DNA from 4 places in the Mesorhizobium sp. C264A genome. Region 3 is predicted to be linked to each of the others. Evidence: riboswitches for the same ligand, from Rfam matches in the RefSeq annotation. Region 3 holds a riboswitch; each other region holds the start of a gene.
What was found. A riboswitch is a leader RNA that binds a small molecule or an ion and turns the genes downstream of it on or off. The one in region 3 is predicted to bind cobalamin.

Region 1 (4,267 bases), on a different contig from region 3:
AGGATTTCTCGATCCCCGCCCGGTCGGCACGCCCGATCGCCGCCACCTCGCCCGCGTGCTGTCGCGCACCGGCTTGCTGCAGATCGATTCCGTCAGCGCGGTGGTGCGCGCCCACTATATGCCGCTCTATTCGCGGCTTGGCCCCTACCCGCTGGCTTTGCTCGACAATGCGGCCATCACCCGCAAACGCACGGTGTTCGAATACTGGGCGCATGAGGCCTCGTTCCTGCCGGTCGAGACCTACCCGCTGATGCGCTGGCGCATGCAGCGGGCCGAGCAAGGCGACGAAATGTATCTCGGCCTCGCCAAATGGGGCCGCGAGCACGCCGCCTATATCGAAGAGATCTACCGCGCGGTCGCCGAGCGCGGCCCGATTGCCGCTTCGGCACTGGAAGGCCAGAAAGGTTCGGGCGGCTGGTGGGGCTGGAGCCACGCCAAGCACGCCTTCGAATGGCTGTTCTGGGCCGGACGCATCACCACGGCGCACCGCCGTGGCTTCGAGCGTTTCTACGACCTGCCCGAGCGCGTGCTGCCGCAGGCGATCCTCGATCTGCCGGTGCCGGCGGCCGAGGACGCGCACCGCGAATTGCTGCGCATTTCCGCCCGCGCCCACGGCATCGCGACGTCGGGTGACCTGCGCGATTATTTCCGCTTGTCGCCAGCCGACATGAAGGGCCGGTTGGAGGAACTGGTTGAGATGGGCGAGTTGCTGCCGGTAAACGTCGAAGGCTGGGACAAGCCGGCTTACCTCTATAAGGACGCCCGTCTGCCGCGAAAGATCGAGGCCCGCGCGCTACTGGCGCCCTTCGATCCGGTGGTCTTCGAGCGCTCGCGCACCGAGCGCCTGTTCGATTTCCACTACCGCATCGAGATCTACACCCCGGCTGACAAGCGCCAATATGGCTACTACGTGCTGCCCTTCCTGCTCGGCGACCGGATCGTCGCCCGCGTCGATCTCAAGGCCGACCGGCCTGCGAGTGTCTTACGCGTCCACGCCGCCTACGCCGAAGCAGGCGCACCGCCTGAGACCACCGCACAGCTTTTCGAGGAACTAAAGGAGATGCAGGGCTGGCTTGGACTTGAGCGCATGGAAGTGACGCCCGCCGGCGATTTGGGGCCGGCATTGGCTAGCGAGAGAGATGGCCAACCCTTGCAGCGTCTGTCATAGACGCCTCAATAAGCCTCGTAGGTTGTGCAATGGCATCGGACAAAGTGCTCGACATGATCCATGGCGCCCTCATTGCGCATGGAATAGATGCAGTCCGCAGAGATAGGGACGTCATGCTCCAATCGAAGCAGCTTCGGTTTGAGGCTGAGGTGTTCGAGACGAGTTCTGACCGGCTGGTCCTGGAAATCTACATTTTTTCTCCGCTGCTTGATGTTCAGCCGGTCATTGAATCCTTTGCTGGCTTCGGCGACACGCGCGAACAGGAACTGAACCAGGCGTTTGAAAAGTTTCTCCGTGGTGTTTTCCATGTGGCCATTGAGGGACTGGCCGATCACGTCTGCGAGAACATGCAGGCCGAAATAGAGCTTTGGCAGCGAAGCAGCGCCAGTTGGAAGATCTGGCGAAAAGATGCCCGCTGGAAAATCTATAGCGGCCCGGTCATTTCCCAGGCCACAACCGAGCTATGCTCGCTGACACCAGGCTATCCAGCATTCTATGCCAAGCTGGAAAAGCTGTTCACAGCTTCGGTACCCCCCGGAAGCCATTTTGTCCGGACCTTTCTGGCAGGCTTGAAGGGCACGCTGATTAGTGCCGAAGTCCTTCTGGACAACGCGGTTTGGCATGAGGGACAGAATCTGGCTGTCGGTCATGACTGGGACTATAGCGATGGCTATCAAGCTATCCGACAGGTCATCCTGGCACTGCCGGAAGCCGGGACATGACAGCCCCTGCCGACATCGCCATGTCGTAGCCGTGCGTTGACACCGCCGCCCGCAAAAGCCTAAATCCGCTGCCCGCAACGGCAAGGGCCAAGAGGGAATGCGGTGCGGGATTTCGGTCCCAAATCCGCGGCTGTCCCCGCAACTGTAAGCGACGAGCCAAGGCCGAAAGCCACTGGGTAACACCGGGAAGGCGGCTAACCAAGGCGACGACCCGCGAGCCAGGAGACCTGCCGTCTGAGACAAAGTATCCGATCGCCTGGCGGGTTTCCGGGCAAGGAGCACGGTTTTTGGACCAGAACAGCAGTTTTTCGGCTGGCACAGCGGACATTGCGTCCGGGGACAACGACGCCCTGACCGGCGTGACCGTCATCGTCTGCGCCTCCTGCCGCGATGAGACCGGTTCCGACGCCCATCCGCGCGCCGGCGAATTGCTGGCTGAGGACACACGCCGCGCCGCTGCCGGCGATATCCGGGTCCGCACCGCCGAATGTCTCGGCAATTGCAAGCGCCGCCTCAGCGCCGCGATCCTGCGCGATGGCTGCTGGAGCTATGTCTTCGGCGATCTGACCGCAACCAGCGGCGCCGACCTCGTTACCGGCGCAAAGCTCTTCGCGACTTCGGCCGACGGCCTCATCCCGTGGCGCGGCCGGCCCGATAGCCTCAAGCGCGGCCTCGTTGCCCGCATCCCACCCCTCGACATGCTGAAGGACTGACGATGAACGCTTCAAACCCGGCCGCCAACCTCTCCCGTGTTCCCTGCACTGTCGTTACAGGCTTCCTCGGCGCCGGCAAGACGACGCTGGTCCGCCATCTCCTGGAAAATGCCGGCGGCAAGCGCATCGCCATCATCGTCAACGAGTTCGGCGACATCGGCATCGACGGGGAAATCCTGAAAGGCTGCGGCATCGACACCTGCCCCGAGGAAAACATCGTCGAACTGGCCAATGGCTGCATCTGCTGTACAGTCGCCGACGATTTCGTGCCCGCCCTCGACAAGATCCTCGCGCTGACACCGAGGGTCGACCACATCCTGATCGAGACCTCGGGCCTCGCTCTGCCCAAGCCGCTGGTCCAAGCGTTCCAGTGGCCAAGCGTGAAGAGCCGGGTGACCGTCGATGGCGTCATCGCCGTGGTCGACGGCCCGGCGCTGGCCGAAGGCCGCGTCGCCAACGACATGGACGCGTTGCAGGCACAGCGCGCTCAGGACGAAACGCTCGACCACGACGATCCGGTCGAAGAAGTCTTCGAGGACCAGATCGCCTGCGCCGACCTGATCATCCTGTCGAAAAGCGATTTGATGGATTCAGCCGGTTCGGCCCGCGCCAACGCCATCATCAATGAGCATTCCGCTCGCGCGGTAAAAATCGTGCCGACTGCGCATGGCAAGGTCGACCCGTCGGTGCTGCTTGGCCTCGGTCTCGCCGTCGAAGACGACATCGAGAACCGCAAGTCGCATCACGACGGCGCTTTCGATCATGAGCATGACGATTTCGACACCTTCATCGTCGACATCCCCTCGATCGCCAATCCCGACGACTTAGCCAAGCGCGTCGCCACCGCCGCCGAACGGGAAAACGTGTTGCGTGTAAAAGGCTTCGTCGATGTCGGCGGCAAGCCGATGCGGCTTTTGCTGCAGGCCGTCGGCCCACGCGTCAACCATTACTATGACCGCGCCTGGACGGCCGAGGACGATCGCCGCTCGCGTCTTGTCGTCATTGGCCTGAAAGGACTGAACCGCCCGGCGATCGAGCGTATACTCGCCGGCTGATCCAAACCACGAGCCGAAATGCATATACTCACCACCACATCCGCCTCGCTCGACGATCTCGCCGAGCCCGTCGATCTCGGGCAGACGCCGGCGGATATCGTGGCGCTGTCCTTCACCGACAGCGACCTCGCCGGCCTCGCTGCGGCGTGGAAGGCCGATGCCGCCGCCTGCCGTCGATGCGGCTGGCGGCGCTGCGCGACCTGCGCCATCCCATGTCCGTGGACCTCTGGATCGACAGCGTCGCCCGCCAGGCCAAGGTGATCTTGGTGCGCATCCTCGGCGGCTATGACTGGTGGCGCTATGGCTGCGACCAACTCGCAGTGACTGCTCGCGAACGTGGCATCAAGCTGGCGCTGCTGCCTGGTGAAAGCCATGACGAGGACCTCAGGCTGATCGAAGCCTCGACGCTGCCGCGCGAGGAGCTGGACGGCCTGCTGGGCTATTTCCGCGAGGGCGGGCCGGAGAATATGGCAGCGCTGATGCAGCGGCTGGCGGGGTTGGCTGGGCAGGATGCGGCGGCGGCTGAGCCGGTCAGCGTGCCGAAAGCCGGGTTTTATGAGCCTTGCTGCGGCGTGGTCGAATTTGCCGATGTCGGCGTTCCGTCACACC
Region 2 (4,267 bases), 780 kb from region 3:
CAAGGGCAGCCGGATCGCATCGATGCGGCCCATATGGCCGTACCAGCCTTCGCGGCTGGAACGTTCCTCGATCATGAAGCCGAGCGACAGGCCGGGCATATGGCCGCCGAGCAGTTCGAGTTCCTTGCGGAAGATGATCTCTTCGGCACGCCGCGCGCAGTTGACGAAACCGACATCGGTCCATGGCGCGCAGTCGTTCAGCCAGCGCAGCATCGACATCATCGGCGTCACGCCGGAGCCGGCGGAAATGAACAGGTATTTGGCCGCCGGGTGGCTGTGCAACGAGAAGTCGCCGGCCGGTCCGTAGGCCTTGACATGCGAACCGGGCACCAGATGGTCGAACATCCAGCGCGTGCCGATGCTGCCGGCCTGCGCCTTGATCGTCACCGCGATCGAAAACGGCCGCGATGGCGACGACGACAGCGTGTAGGTGCGCATCAGCGGCCCGTCCGGTGTCGGCAGTTCCAGCGTCAGGAACTGGCCCGGCTTGTAGCGGAACCAGGTCTGGTTGTCGGAGCGGAAGGTGAAGGTCTTGACGTCGGGCGCCTCGTCGCTGACGCCGATCACTTCCAGCACCTGCAGCCTATCGTTCCACGGCGCCATCTGGTCGAGATGGCGATAGAGCCCAAGATCCGTCATCGCATTCATCCTCTGGTCCCTCTTCGCCTGCTCCAGCTCACGCGACGCTGCGTAGCGCCGGCCGGCCGCCTTCGGCAAGGCGCGGGCCGATGAAGGCCGCGTACCATTCGACGAACTGGATCACGCCGCCCTCGTGCAGCTCCGAGTAGGGGCCGGGCTCATAGGCCGGAGACAGGATGCCGAAGGCGTTTTCCTCGACGATGCGGCGGTCCTGGTCGTTGGTCTCGGTCCAGACATGGGTGAGCTCCTCAAGGTTGTAGTCGACCCCCTCGACCGCATCCTTGTGCACCAGCCACTTGGTCGTCACCGCGGTTTCGGTGGCGCTGATCGGCAGCACCCGGAAGGTGACCGCATGGTCGATCAGGATGTGGTTCCAGGTCGTCGGATAGTGGTAGTGCATCAAGGTGCCGATGCGGTCGGCGGCAACAGTGTCGGACAGGTTCTTCGTCACCGCGCGCTTTCCCGACATCGTGTAGCTGACGGCATCGCGCAGCAGCGGCGCGCGGGTGGCGCGGTATTGCCCGGCCGGATCGATGCGGAACTTGCTCGGCAGGCCCGCCGCCTCGCATTTCGCCCAGTGCGCGAGCATCTCCGGGTCACTGTCGGCGCCCTGCACGCCGGTCACCGTCGGCGCTTCGGGGAATGTCTTGCACAGCTCCGGATGATTGCCGGCGCAGTGATAGCATTCGCGGTTGTTTTCCCAGACCAGCTTCCAGTTGCCCTTCTCGATGATGGTGCTCTCGAAGGCGACCTTGGCTTCATTCAGCCGGTGCGGCTTGAGGTAGGGCTCTATCATGGCGCGCATCGGCGCAAAGTCGGCAGGTTCTTTCGCCAGGCAGATGAAGATGTAGCCGCCGACGCTCTCGCAGGCGACGGGCTTCAGGCCGAACTGGCTCTTGTGGAAACCGTCGGCCATCTGGCGGGCAAACAGCAGCCGGCCGTCAAGCTCGTAGGTCCACTGGTGATAGGGGCAGACAAGCTTTGCCGCCATGCCCTTCTCAGTGTTGCAGACACGGCTGCCGCGATGGCGGCAGGAATTGTGAAAGGCGTTGATGTTGCCCTTCTGGTCGCGGACCAGCACCACCGGATAATCGCCGATCTGCACGGTGATATAGCTGCCGGGCTTCGGCAGTTCGCAATCATGGCCGATGAACAGCCAGTCGCGATACCAGATAAGCTCCATGTCGAGCTTGAAATAGTCCGGGTCGGTGTAGAAGGGCTGTTCCAGCGAAAAGCCTTGCTTGCGGCCGTTCAGGAGCCTCAGCATGTCGTTGCGCGTATCCATAGTTCTGTCCTCGTGGTTTAAGGACTGAACTTGGTGGTGATGGAGGAAGGATCGGACGCAGGCCGGCGCGGCGCCGGACATGCACTATCCACCTCTTGACCGCCCACCGCGATCAGTCGAGTCTATGCATCTCGGGCTGGTTTCCGGGCTCTGGAGTTGTCCTTGCGGACCATCGCGACACCTTCCCAGGCTGCTGCCCAGTGGTCTCCCGTTGCGACTTCAACTCCACCACCGTTGCGGGGGCAGCGCCGGATTCTGACCGGCTTCCCAATTCTCCGCTGCGTCGTCACGAAGCGGCACCTGAGATGCGATCATCTAATCACGGCAGCGATCGCGACGTCGGCATGAAAGCGACATCATATCCATGCGGCGCGACACGCGCGGCATACGCCCCGCCGACCACCGAAGGGCTGAGATCCTGTCTTGCGGCGCTATCATCGCCGTTTCGAATCGCTGCGGATCCAGTTCCGATCGGGGGCAAAAAGGGCTCAACGGTATCGAAAAGTTACTATTAGCAATCTCTAATCGAACCGAACGGTTCGTTTCTGTTGACAATGCGTGCAGGACGGTGTGAACGACGGCCCGGAAACCGACACCGGAGCGAACCACTCGGTTCGACATAAGCAACTGAAAACAATGCGATAAATGACCATAGAGGAACTTCCTGGCACAATTTCAAGGTGCAGGACCGTGGTCCACACGGAACAACTTCGTGATTGGAAACCAGCCTATGGCTTTCCCACATCGGGGCTGTCCGAACGACGCGAATTCCTCCCAAGACACGCCGCTAGACGGACAGACAAACTGGAGTACTAAAAATGAAAAAGATCATCCTCACTGCCGCAGCCGTTTTGGCGATCACCGGCAGCGCCTTCGCCGGTAGCGACAATTACGGTTCCAATGGTGCGAACCAGCCAGCCGTCTCGGTCGACAGCTCGTATACGGCTTCCATTCAGAAGCCGGCGCACGCTGACAAGCAGCCTGTCGTTCAGGGCGCCGACCGCGACCTCTACGGCAATCGCTGATCCCGACCAAAGAAGGGCGGCTAACCCGTCGCTCTCGGGATCCCAAAAAATTCAGGAGTATTGAAATGAAAAAGATCATCCTTGCTGCCGCCGCCGTTTTGGCCATCTCCGGCAGCGCTTTCGCCGGCAGCGACAACTACGGTTCGGACGGCGCCAACCAGCCTGCGATTACGTCGACCGATAGTGGCCATACGGCTTCGGTTGAGAAGTCGGCTCCAGCCGAGCAGGCGCCTGCCCACGGTGCCGACCGTAACCTTTTCGGCCGCTAAAAGCCGGTTTCCAGCACGTGGCGGGCTTATCCGCTGCAGCTGGCGGCATCAGAAAAATTCAGGAGACTAAAATGAAGAAGATCGTTCTTGCCACCGCAGCCGTTCTGGCTATTTCGAGCGCTGCCTTTGCCGGCAGCGACAATTATGGCTCCAATGGCGCCAACCAGCCGGCCGCTGCCGTCGACACCACCCGCACTTCGTCGACCGGCACCAACTCGGCGGTCTACAAGCTGCTGAACTCGTCGAACGACCAACAGAAGTTCGTTCCTCAGAGCAGCGACAGGGATCGGTTCGGCAACAACTAACAGCCGAAGCTTAAAAAAAGAGCGGCGGGCCTGGCCCGCCGCTCTTTTTCATGCCTGTACGACGCAGCTATCTCAAGCCGCCTTCACTTCCACCGGCTTGAGCGAGAAGGAGTGCCCATCGGCGTCGAAGATGTGCAGGTCCCCGGCATCCGCGGTCAGTCGCAGCTTTGCCCCGCGCTTGACCTCGACATTGCCGGGCAGCTTGGTCACCAACGGCAGGTCAGCGCGGCCGATATCGACATAGACAAGCTGCACCTCGCCGAGTTGCTCGACATAGTCTACCACGCCCTCGAAAAGATATTCCGCGCCGGTGGCGGCCGACAGATCCTCCGGCCGCACGCCGAAGCTGACTGCCGCACCCTTTGCTGACGCCGGCGTTGCGATCGGCACCGTTGCCTTGCGACCGCCGACATGGCTGACGATTGTCGGGTTGCCCGTCCTGTCGATTGTCGCCGGCAGGATGTTCATGGCCGGCGAGCCGATGAACTGGGCAACGAACAGATTGCCGGGCTTCTTGTAGAGGTCCATCGGCGTGCCGACCTGCTCGATATGGCCATCCTTCAGCACGACGATGCGGTCGGCGAGCGTCATCGCTTCGACCTGATCGTGGGTGACGTAGATCATGGTCGTGGCAGGCATCGATTCCTTGAGCTTGGCGATCTCGATGCGGGTCGCGACGCGCAGCGCCGCGTCGAGATTCGACAGCGGCTCGTCGAACAGGAACACTTTCGGATTGCGCACGAT
Region 3 (4,267 bases):
GCTTGTTGCCTTCCTCAACTCGCTGACCGGAGAGGCACCTGACGTCGCCTATCCCATCTTACCCTCAGAAACGGTGACAACGCCCCGGCCTGTAACGCAGATCTCAGGAAAATAAGGGCCAATCGGCTGCGGACTCGCAATCGAAAATGATTGGCGATTTTTACTTGGCGACACGAATTGCGACGTCCATCTCCGAATTGGCGGGACGCTAGCGATACCCGAACCCTGCCACCTCGCCCGTAGTCTGCGCGATCAACTGGGGGCGGACAGACGCAGCACCATATATTGTCGCTGCCTGAGCGAACGCGCCAAGCAGTCTACTTTGAGAAACGACGCGTGTCCGATTTGTTCGAGGCGCGGGGCCTGTATGTCCCCAAGGAACCAATATTATAGCGTAGTGCCACATTTATATTTCTGCGGGATTAAGACACGTGCCGTAGGGAAATTGCACATTTGCGCCGAGTGGCTCATTTCCAAGAGTGTGCCGGTTTGGCATGTTCACGGCCGACAGGAGCCAGCCGGTAGCTCACCACACGGTGAGGAAGGAGAAGCCTCAGGCCACTTTCTCCCGGAGCGCGCGCGCTGCAGCGACCATGTTCATGAGGGCAGGGCGGACCCTCCCATTTGCGTGTTTTGAGGCCACAGTCCGGGTTTACCCACAGTTGGCCGTCGGACAGTCGCTCGCGGGCAAGCATGATTAGGTCCGAAATCTCGCAGACCTCCGGCACACGTGGTGAGTGAATGTCATAGACGCCGGGACCGATCTCGTTCGGATATTTGGAGCTCGTGAAGGCGTCCAGCAGTTCCATCTTGGAGCGCGACGTCTCAATCGAAATGACATCCGCATCCATTCCAGCGATCGCGTCGATGATCTCGTTGAACTCCGAATAGCACATGTGGGTATGGATTCGAGTCGCGTCCTTTACACCCGTTGAAGCGATCCGGAAGCATTCGACAGCCCAGTCGAGATAGGCTTTCCAGTCAGATTGGCGCAGTGGCAATCCTTCGCGAAACGCGGCCTCATCGATCTGGATCATCCTTGCGCCGGACCTTTCGAGATCCGTCACTTCGTCGCGGATGGCGAGCGCGATCTGGCGGCAGGCTTCGGAGCGGGGTACGTCGTCTCGAACAAAGGACCAGTTGAGAATGGTCACTGGGCCTGTGAGCATTCCCTTCACGGGCTTTTCCGTAAGCGACTGGGCGAATTGCCACCAGCGCACCGTCATCGGATTGCGCCTCGATACGTCCCGAAGATGATGGGGGAACGCACGTAGCGCGACCCATAGCTTTGCACCCAGGCATGCTGAGTGAAGGCGAAGCCGGACAGCTGCTCGCCGAAATACTGTACCATATCGTTTCGTTCGAACTCACCGTGCACCAGCACGTCCAGCCCGATCTCTTCCTGCCAACGAATTGCTGACTCGATCTCCTTCTTCAGGAAAATCTCGTAATCGACATAACTGAGCTGGCCCTTCGCATGAGCGGACCGCGCGCGGCGTACCTGCGGCGTCTGCGGGAAGGACCCGATTGTCGTCGTCGGGAACGGCGGCAGCCCGAGCGTGCCGGCCTGGACTCTGGAGCGCTCGCCAAAAGCGCTCTCTCGTCGTTTCATGCTATGGTCAATGCTGGCGATCCACCCCTCAACAAGCGGGTCATGGATCTTCGTGGACGTCAAGCGAGTGGCGGCAGCCTCGGCAGAAGCTTTCAACGCGGCTGCCACCGCATCCCTGCCTTTGGAAAGGGCCCGGGCCAGCAAGACCAGCTCGTCGGTCTTCTGGGCCGCGAAGGCGAGCCACGACCTGATGTCGGCCTCGAGTTCCGTCTCCATGCGCAGGTCAATCGGCACATGCAGCATCGAGCAAGAAGGCGCGATTTCGACGCGGTCCAAGGGCCAGCCGGCGACGATCGGTTTGATGCGGTCGAGAATGGCGGGCAGGTTCGCACGCCAGACGTTGCGGCCATCGATCAAGCCGAGCGAGAGCACCAGATCCTTCGGAGCGAGCCGACCCACCGTTTCCAGCTGCTCGGGAGCGCGCACGAGATCAATATGCAGGCCGGCCAGGGGCAGAGAAACCGCGGTTTCGAGATTGTCTCCCAGCGACCCGAAATACGTAGCCAGCATGATCTTCAGCTCGGGCGCGGCTTTCGACAGCTGGCCATAGGCGAATTCGAACGCAGCTCGTTCGTTCGGGTTCAGATCGAGGACAAGCGCTGGCTCATCGATCTGCACCCAGTCGGCTCCCGACAGCTTCAGCCTCTGCAGGACTTGCTCGTAAACGGGCAGCAGCCGCGGTAGGAGCGCGATGGGACCGAATCCTTCGGCACGCGATTTCGCCAGCTTGAGGAAGGTGATGGGTCCAAGGATGACTGGGCGTGTGTGAATGCCGAGAGCTTTAGCCTCGAGGAAGTAATCGACCGGCTTCGATGACGAGAGGGCGAACGTCTGATCATCATCGAGTTCCGGCACAATGTAGTGGTAGTTGGTGTCAAACCACTTGGTCATTTCCATCGCGGTTACACCAGGTCCATGAGCCTCCTCCTGGTGACCAGCGTGTCCACAATCCTCCGTCTGACCCTGATTGCCGCGCGCCATTGCGAAGTAGATGTCAAGTGGGACCTCGCCGCTATTCCAGCCGTACCGGGATGGAATGGCCCCGACCATGGCTGCGGTGTCGAGCACATGGTCGTAAAGCGAGAAGTCGTTCGACGGGATTTTCGACACGCCGCGATCGCGCTGCTCTTCCCAGCTAGCGGCTCGGAGCGCCTTCGACGTCGCAAGAAGGTCGCCAGCGGACGATGTTCCGGACCAGTAGCTTTCGAGGGCGAATTTCAGTTCTCGCCGACGACCGAAGCGCGGCACGCCGAGCGTTGCTACAGGAATTTGCTGAGAGACAGTCATGTCATACCCCGATGGTTGGGGGCGTCGGTGACAAGGAAGGCGCTAGCAGGCCGGCACGCCGGTTGCAGCGGCCACCGAGACACCCCGCCCGTGGACGTAATTCGCCGTGGCAGGTCTCCTGGCTCGCGGGGTCATAGCCTCTACCCGTCTTCCCGAGGGTATTCGCCTCAGTGACATGAGTGGATTGGCTCGCCGCTAACAGTTGCGGGGGCAGCGCCGGCATCGCACCGGCTTCCCTCTTAGCTCCGCTGCGGCAGCACCGTACGCGAGAACCACAACAGCAGACAATCACAGCAACCCGCTCTTTGTCAATGACGCATAATGAAATGTTTATGTCGTTATATGGTCGCGTTTTACGCCTTTGTCTAGCATTGTGAAATATTCAGTCTGCTGCCCGCATTCGGCATCGTGGGACGTGATCGCAAGTCAGGTCCGACCGACGCCGCGAGTTCTCCGTTACCTCAGGAACCTTACTGGCCCCCCAAGCTGAGCTTCTGGAAAATGCTGGTGACGATCTGGAGGACGGTGAATGCCGTCATGGCAAGCACGCCTTGCACCGCTCCTCCAGCGAGCTTCACGGCAGCAGCATGGGTCAGTTCTCCGAAGCGAATGGCTGTCGCTATCAGCGAGCTTTGACACAGTTCCGCCACTGCGGTCATCGCGTCAGTAGGGCGGCTGGTTGGTTGCCCGCGCATCTACAGCAACCCAGCCCCTTCCGCCTCGCGGCGCAAATTCTGCCTTGGCCTTGGGCCGATCTGCTGGATCACCAGGCCGGCCGCCAGCGAGCCAAGGTCGCCGCAGGTCTTGAGGTTGCGGCCCTGCGTGTAGCCATGCAGGAAACCGGCGGCGTAGAGGTCGCCGGCGCCGGTGGTGTCGACCAACTCCTTGATGGCGGTCGCCTCGATGACCACGGTCTCGTCGCCGCGCACGATCACCGAGCCTTTTTCGGAACGGGTGACGGCGGCAATCTTGCAGTCCTTGCGGATCTGAGCCAGCGCCTCGTCGAAGGATTTTGTCTGGTAGAGCGACTTGATCTCGTGGCTGTTGGCAAAGACGATGTCGACAGTGCCCGAGCGCATGAGGTCGAGGAACTCGTCCCGGTAGCGGTCGACGCAGAACGAATCAGACAACGTCATCGACACTTCGCGCCCGGCCTCGTGTGCGAGCTTCGCCGTCTGCCGGATCGCCTCCTTGGCGCGCGGCGGATCCCACAGATAGCCCTCGAAATAGGTAACCTTGGCGCCGGATGCCTTGTCGGCCTCGACATCCTCAGGGCCAAGCTCGACGCAGGCGCCGAGATAGGTGTTCATCGAGCGCTCGCCGTCGGGCGTGACGAAGATCATAGAGCGCGCCGTCGGCGGCTCGCCC
Region 4 (4,267 bases), on a different contig from region 3:
TGCTGCGCCTTCACGCCGGCCGAAAAATGATGCTTGGTCACGCCCATCTCCGTCACCAGATCCGCCGCCTCGACCAGCGCCGGCTTGGCGTTGCGGCCGGTGACGACGACATGCAGACCTTCGCGCCGCGCTTTCAGCGCCGCCACCACTCTGTCGAGATCGAGATAGTCGTAACGCAGCGCGATGTTCAGTTCGTCCAGCACGACGAGGCTGATCGAGGGATCGGCGATCAACTCCAGTGCCTTGGCCCAGGCGGCTTCGGCCGCCTTAATGTCGCGCTTCAGATCCTGCGTCTCCCAGGTGAAACCCTCGCCCATCGTGTGCCAGACGACGCGGCCGCCAAACGCCGCGAAGGCATCCTTTTCGCCGGTGTGCCATTTGCCCTTGATGAACTGGACGATTCCGACGCGCTTGCCATAGCCGAGCATGCGCAGCGCCAGCCCGAAGGCAGCCGTGGTCTTGCCCTTGCCGGGTCCGGTGTTGACGATCAGCAGCCCCTTCTCGACCGTCTTTTCCGCGACCTCGGCGTCCTGCACCGACTTGCGCTTGGCCATCTTGGCGCGATGGCGCTCTTCGTCTTTTGTGTCGATATCGGTCATCTCATTTCACCTTGAGCGGCAGCCCCGCCACCATCAGAAGCACCATATCAGCTACGACCGCGATCTGCTGGTTGAGCCGGCCGGCGGCATCGCGGAACCGGCGTGCCAGCGCATTGTCGGGCACGATGCCTTGTCCGACTTCGTTGGAGACCACGAACCACGGTCCGCGCGGCCGCGAAAGCACATCGGCCAGCCGCCGGCACTCCCCCTCTAGATCATGATCGGCCAGCATATGATTGGTCAGCCACAGCGTCAGGCAGTCGACAAGCACCGGCTGGTTGTCCGGCAGCGCCTCAAGTGCACCGGCAAGATCAAGCGGGGCGTCGATGGTCGCCCACCCCTCGCCGCGGCGCGAGCGGTGCTGCGCGATGCGCTCGCGCATTTCGCCGTCATAGGCTTGCGCGGTGGCGATATAAGCCCATGGCGGCGGCAACGCCGTCGCCAAACTTTCGGCATGCACGCTCTTGCCGGAGCGCGCACCGCCGATGATGAAGGTCAAACTGCGATCAGGCAAAGCTGTCGCGCAGGCTGGTCGCGGTGCCGGTGAAGCGCGCGCGCACTATGCCGACAACTGCGCCGAGCACCACCCAGAACACCAGATTGGTCAGCGTCACCGCCACCACGAACTGATGATGCAGGCCCTCCGGGATCGGCGTTACAAAACTGTCAGGCTGCGGCGCGCCGACAATATGCGGGGCGACGATCAGGACGACGGCGAGCACGGTCAGGGGCGCCGACGTGCGGAAGGTGATAAGGGCAAGACCGATCGCCGTTGCCATCACCGTTGCCCACCACCAGATCTGGCGCTGCATGAGATCGGCCGCCGGCATTGCCGGCAGTTCCGGCGGTAGGCCGAGTCCCGGCGCCAGCGTGAACACGGCAAAGCCGGCCAGACCCCAGAACACGCCCTGGCGCCAGCTGCCGATGCCGCCGGCGAACTCGGAAACCGCCACCAGGACCAGCGCGAAGCCGATGCCGGTGACGATATTGGCGACGACACTGAAGGCGAAGCGCTCGAAGCCGTCGGCCGGCGCCCAGCCTTCGTCCTCCGCCGGCGCGGCTGCTTCAGCCGGGGCTGCGCTGCTCACGGCATTTTCCGCCGGCGCGGCGGTGCTCATGGCATTGGTGTCCGCAGCGTTGGCGGCGGGCGCCGCGGCATGCTCATGCTCATGGCCACCAGCCCTTTCGTAGACCTCCGCCTTGAGGATCAGCGGCACGGTGGCGTAGGCCTGCATGCAGGCGAGAGCGACACCGGCCACGAGCCCTGCGATCGCCGCGATGAACACGACGTTGCGAAACAGGTTCATGATGTCAGATCCTCGTCAGTGGCAGGGAAACGCCATCGAATGGCGATAGTCGTGCGCCGCATTGTGGACCGCATCGATGTGCGAGAAACCGACAACGCCGACGACGAAAATGCCCAGAAACGCGCTAAGCACGAGCTGCATGAAGCGCGACTGCGAGGAGACGGAAGCGCCGAGGGAGACGGAAGCGGTATTCATATCTTGTCCTTTCGCCCTCCACCCGAGGGCATCGAAGTCAGTTCCCTGTCGCCGGCAGGTCTCCTGGCTCGCGGATCAGCGCCCTTCCCCACCTTCCCGAAGAAAAAATCCTCAGTGGCTTGGAGAGGACTACCGCACACAGTTGCGGGGGCAGCCACGGCATTGGGCCAACAAGTCAGCCCTCACCGCATTCCCTCTTGGTCCCTAACGGAACCGACGACATGCATGACTATAGGCTGAAACGGCCGCATCCGGCAAACCAAATTCCGCCGGCCAACAGCGCGAATGCGCCATGCGGCGTTACGGGTTCAACGCGGTGATCCGCTCGGCAACCAGCCGCTGCAGCCGCCACAGATGGCGATCGTGAATGCCGCGCTCTTCAAGGTTTTTCACCGTATTGTAGAGATAGTCGGCGCCCGATCCCCAGTGCCCGCAGGACGTGGCCAGCCTTTCGACGACCTTGCCCTCGTCGAGCGGCCCTGAATAGGTCAGGCCGTTGCGGTTGATGACGAAGGCCAATGCCCTGAGCGGTCCGGCCTCGCTTGCAAGCTTCAGCATGCGCGGCCGGTAGCTTGTCGGCTTCAGCGTGACTTCGCGCCGGAAAAGCCGGCCCAACTGCTCGCGCCGGTTATTGTCGGTCAGCCGAAAGGCGACGCCCTTGCATTGTCCGCCACGGTCCAGCGCCATCATCAGGCCGGGGCTGTCCTTGGTGCCGCGCCAGCGCGTCATGTTCATGCAAAAGGACCGATGCCAGCCGCGCGCCAGCGCAACGCGGTCCTCGACATAATCTATTTCCGGTTTCCAGATCAGCGATCCATAGCCGAACAGCCATAGCGGTTCGCTGTCCGGGAGTTCGACCTGCAATTCATCCAGCAGCGCGTCATAGTCGGCTTCATCGAGATGCATCGCGTCCGGATCCGGCCCGGGGTCCCTGATCTCGCGCCAGCAGCGCGCGACCAGCTCCGGCGTAAGCGACATCTGTCGTGCGGCCACTTCCGAATCCCCCCAATTTCCGAATGTCCCGTGTCCACGACATGATTATGCGCCGCGCCTGCAACCGGCAATGCGGCACTCTGATTGACAAACGATTTGCCGGGGTGTCGGCTGACGCTTCATAGGAAGCCAGCCATGCATCCCAGCCCGAGCGAGCGCGACCCCTATAACGGCCTGAGCCGGGCCGAACCGACGCTACCGTCGTCGGCCTATTGGGATAGCGAGGCTTACCAGCGCGATCTCGACGCCATCTGGCACAAAAGCTGGCTGCTCGTCTGCCGCGAGGCCGACCTCGCCCAGCCGCTGGCGTTCAGGACATTCCGCGTCGGCACGCAGGAAATCGTCATTCTGCGGGACGAGACCGGCGAACTGCGCGCCTTCCACAACACTTGCCGGCATCGCGGCTCGCAGCTTTGCCAGAAAAGCGAGGGCCGGCTGAAAGCGCGGCTCATCACGTGCCCCTACCACGCTTGGTCCTACTCGCTGCGCGGCGATCTCGTGCGCGTTCCCTCGAAATCGCTGCCAGATGGTTTCGACAAGGCCGATCATCCGCTCTACCGGGTGGCGCTGTCGGTGTGGCGCGGTTTTGTCATTGTGAACCTTCAGCAGGCTGCGGCCGGCTCCGCCGGGACCTCCTTCGATCCCGCATCCGGCGACCTCGCCAACTGGCCGCTGGAAACGCTGGTATCAGGCCATGTCCTGCGCAAGGTGATGAACTGCAACTGGAAGATCTTCTGGGAGAACTTCAACGAGTGCCTGCATTGCCCGGGCGTCCACAAGGACCTGTCTCGGCTGGTGCCGATTTACGGCCGCGGCCTGATGAGCCGGCACGACGACCCCGACTGGGTCCGCCATGCCGACAATGACGCGCCGGAGTTTTCGGGTGGCCTGCGCGCCGGCGCCGAGACCTGGTCGCGCGACGGACATGCCCATGGCCCGGTCTTCCCGGGCCTGACGCCAGCCGAGCGTGCGGCCGGACAGACCTATGCCACCAGCCTGCCCTCGATGTTCATCGTCGGCCATGTCGATTATGTCAGGACGGTGCGACTGATGCCGCTCGGTCCCGAACAGACCGAACTCACCGCCGAATGGCTGTTCGCGCCCGAGGCGCTCGCCGAGACGGACATCGACAATGTCGTCGCCTTCGGCACCCAGGTGCTGAGGAGGATGCCG

Region 1: linked by a shared signal. The riboswitch ahead of NKL04_RS04605 (DUF1636 family protein) and the one ahead of metE (5-methyltetrahydropteroyltriglutamate--homocysteine S-methyltransferase) in region 3 are both predicted to bind cobalamin.
Region 2: linked by a shared signal. The riboswitch ahead of NKL04_RS22935 (aromatic ring-hydroxylating oxygenase subunit alpha) and the one ahead of metE (5-methyltetrahydropteroyltriglutamate--homocysteine S-methyltransferase) in region 3 are both predicted to bind cobalamin.
Region 4: linked by a shared signal. The riboswitch ahead of NKL04_RS04850 (CbtB domain-containing protein) and the one ahead of metE (5-methyltetrahydropteroyltriglutamate--homocysteine S-methyltransferase) in region 3 are both predicted to bind cobalamin.

The regions. Positions count from the first base shown of each region.
Region 1 covers NZ_JAMYVY010000001.1:950,753-955,019, reverse strand. Annotated here, with positions in the region: gene NKL04_RS04615 (winged helix-turn-helix domain-containing protein) at 1-1,168, shown strand, start outside; gene NKL04_RS04610 (DUF6348 family protein) at 1,198-1,890, shown strand; cobalamin riboswitch at 1,952-2,139, shown strand; gene NKL04_RS04605 (DUF1636 family protein) at 2,178-2,603, shown strand; gene cobW (cobalamin biosynthesis protein CobW) at 2,606-3,658, shown strand; partial or broken gene NKL04_RS32050 (cobaltochelatase subunit CobN) at 3,677-4,267, shown strand, end outside.
Region 2 covers NZ_JAMYVY010000002.1:817,582-821,848, forward strand. Annotated here, with positions in the region: gene NKL04_RS22930 (FAD-binding oxidoreductase) at 1-639, opposite strand, end outside; gene NKL04_RS22935 (aromatic ring-hydroxylating oxygenase subunit alpha) at 677-1,924, opposite strand; cobalamin riboswitch at 2,042-2,243, opposite strand; gene NKL04_RS22940 (DUF680 domain-containing protein) at 2,743-2,949, shown strand; gene NKL04_RS22945 (DUF680 domain-containing protein) at 3,015-3,218, shown strand; gene NKL04_RS22950 (DUF680 domain-containing protein) at 3,290-3,523, shown strand; gene NKL04_RS22955 (ABC transporter ATP-binding protein) at 3,596-4,267, opposite strand, start outside.
Region 3 covers NZ_JAMYVY010000002.1:37,792-42,058, reverse strand. Annotated here, with positions in the region: gene NKL04_RS19340 (cytochrome-c peroxidase) at 1-115, shown strand, start outside; partial or broken gene metE (5-methyltetrahydropteroyltriglutamate--homocysteine S-methyltransferase) at 554-2,899, opposite strand; cobalamin riboswitch at 2,991-3,191, opposite strand; gene NKL04_RS19330 (hypothetical protein) at 3,370-3,594, opposite strand; gene NKL04_RS19325 (adenosine kinase) at 3,595-4,267, opposite strand, start outside.
Region 4 covers NZ_JAMYVY010000001.1:997,312-1,001,578, reverse strand. Annotated here, with positions in the region: gene cobO (cob(I)yrinic acid a,c-diamide adenosyltransferase) at 1-599, opposite strand, end outside; gene cobU (bifunctional adenosylcobinamide kinase/adenosylcobinamide-phosphate guanylyltransferase) at 601-1,113, opposite strand; gene NKL04_RS04855 (CbtA family protein) at 1,106-1,906, opposite strand; gene NKL04_RS04850 (CbtB domain-containing protein) at 1,922-2,101, opposite strand; cobalamin riboswitch at 2,138-2,334, opposite strand; gene NKL04_RS04845 (gamma-glutamylcyclotransferase) at 2,402-3,094, opposite strand; partial or broken gene NKL04_RS04840 (aromatic ring-hydroxylating oxygenase subunit alpha) at 3,230-4,267, shown strand, end outside.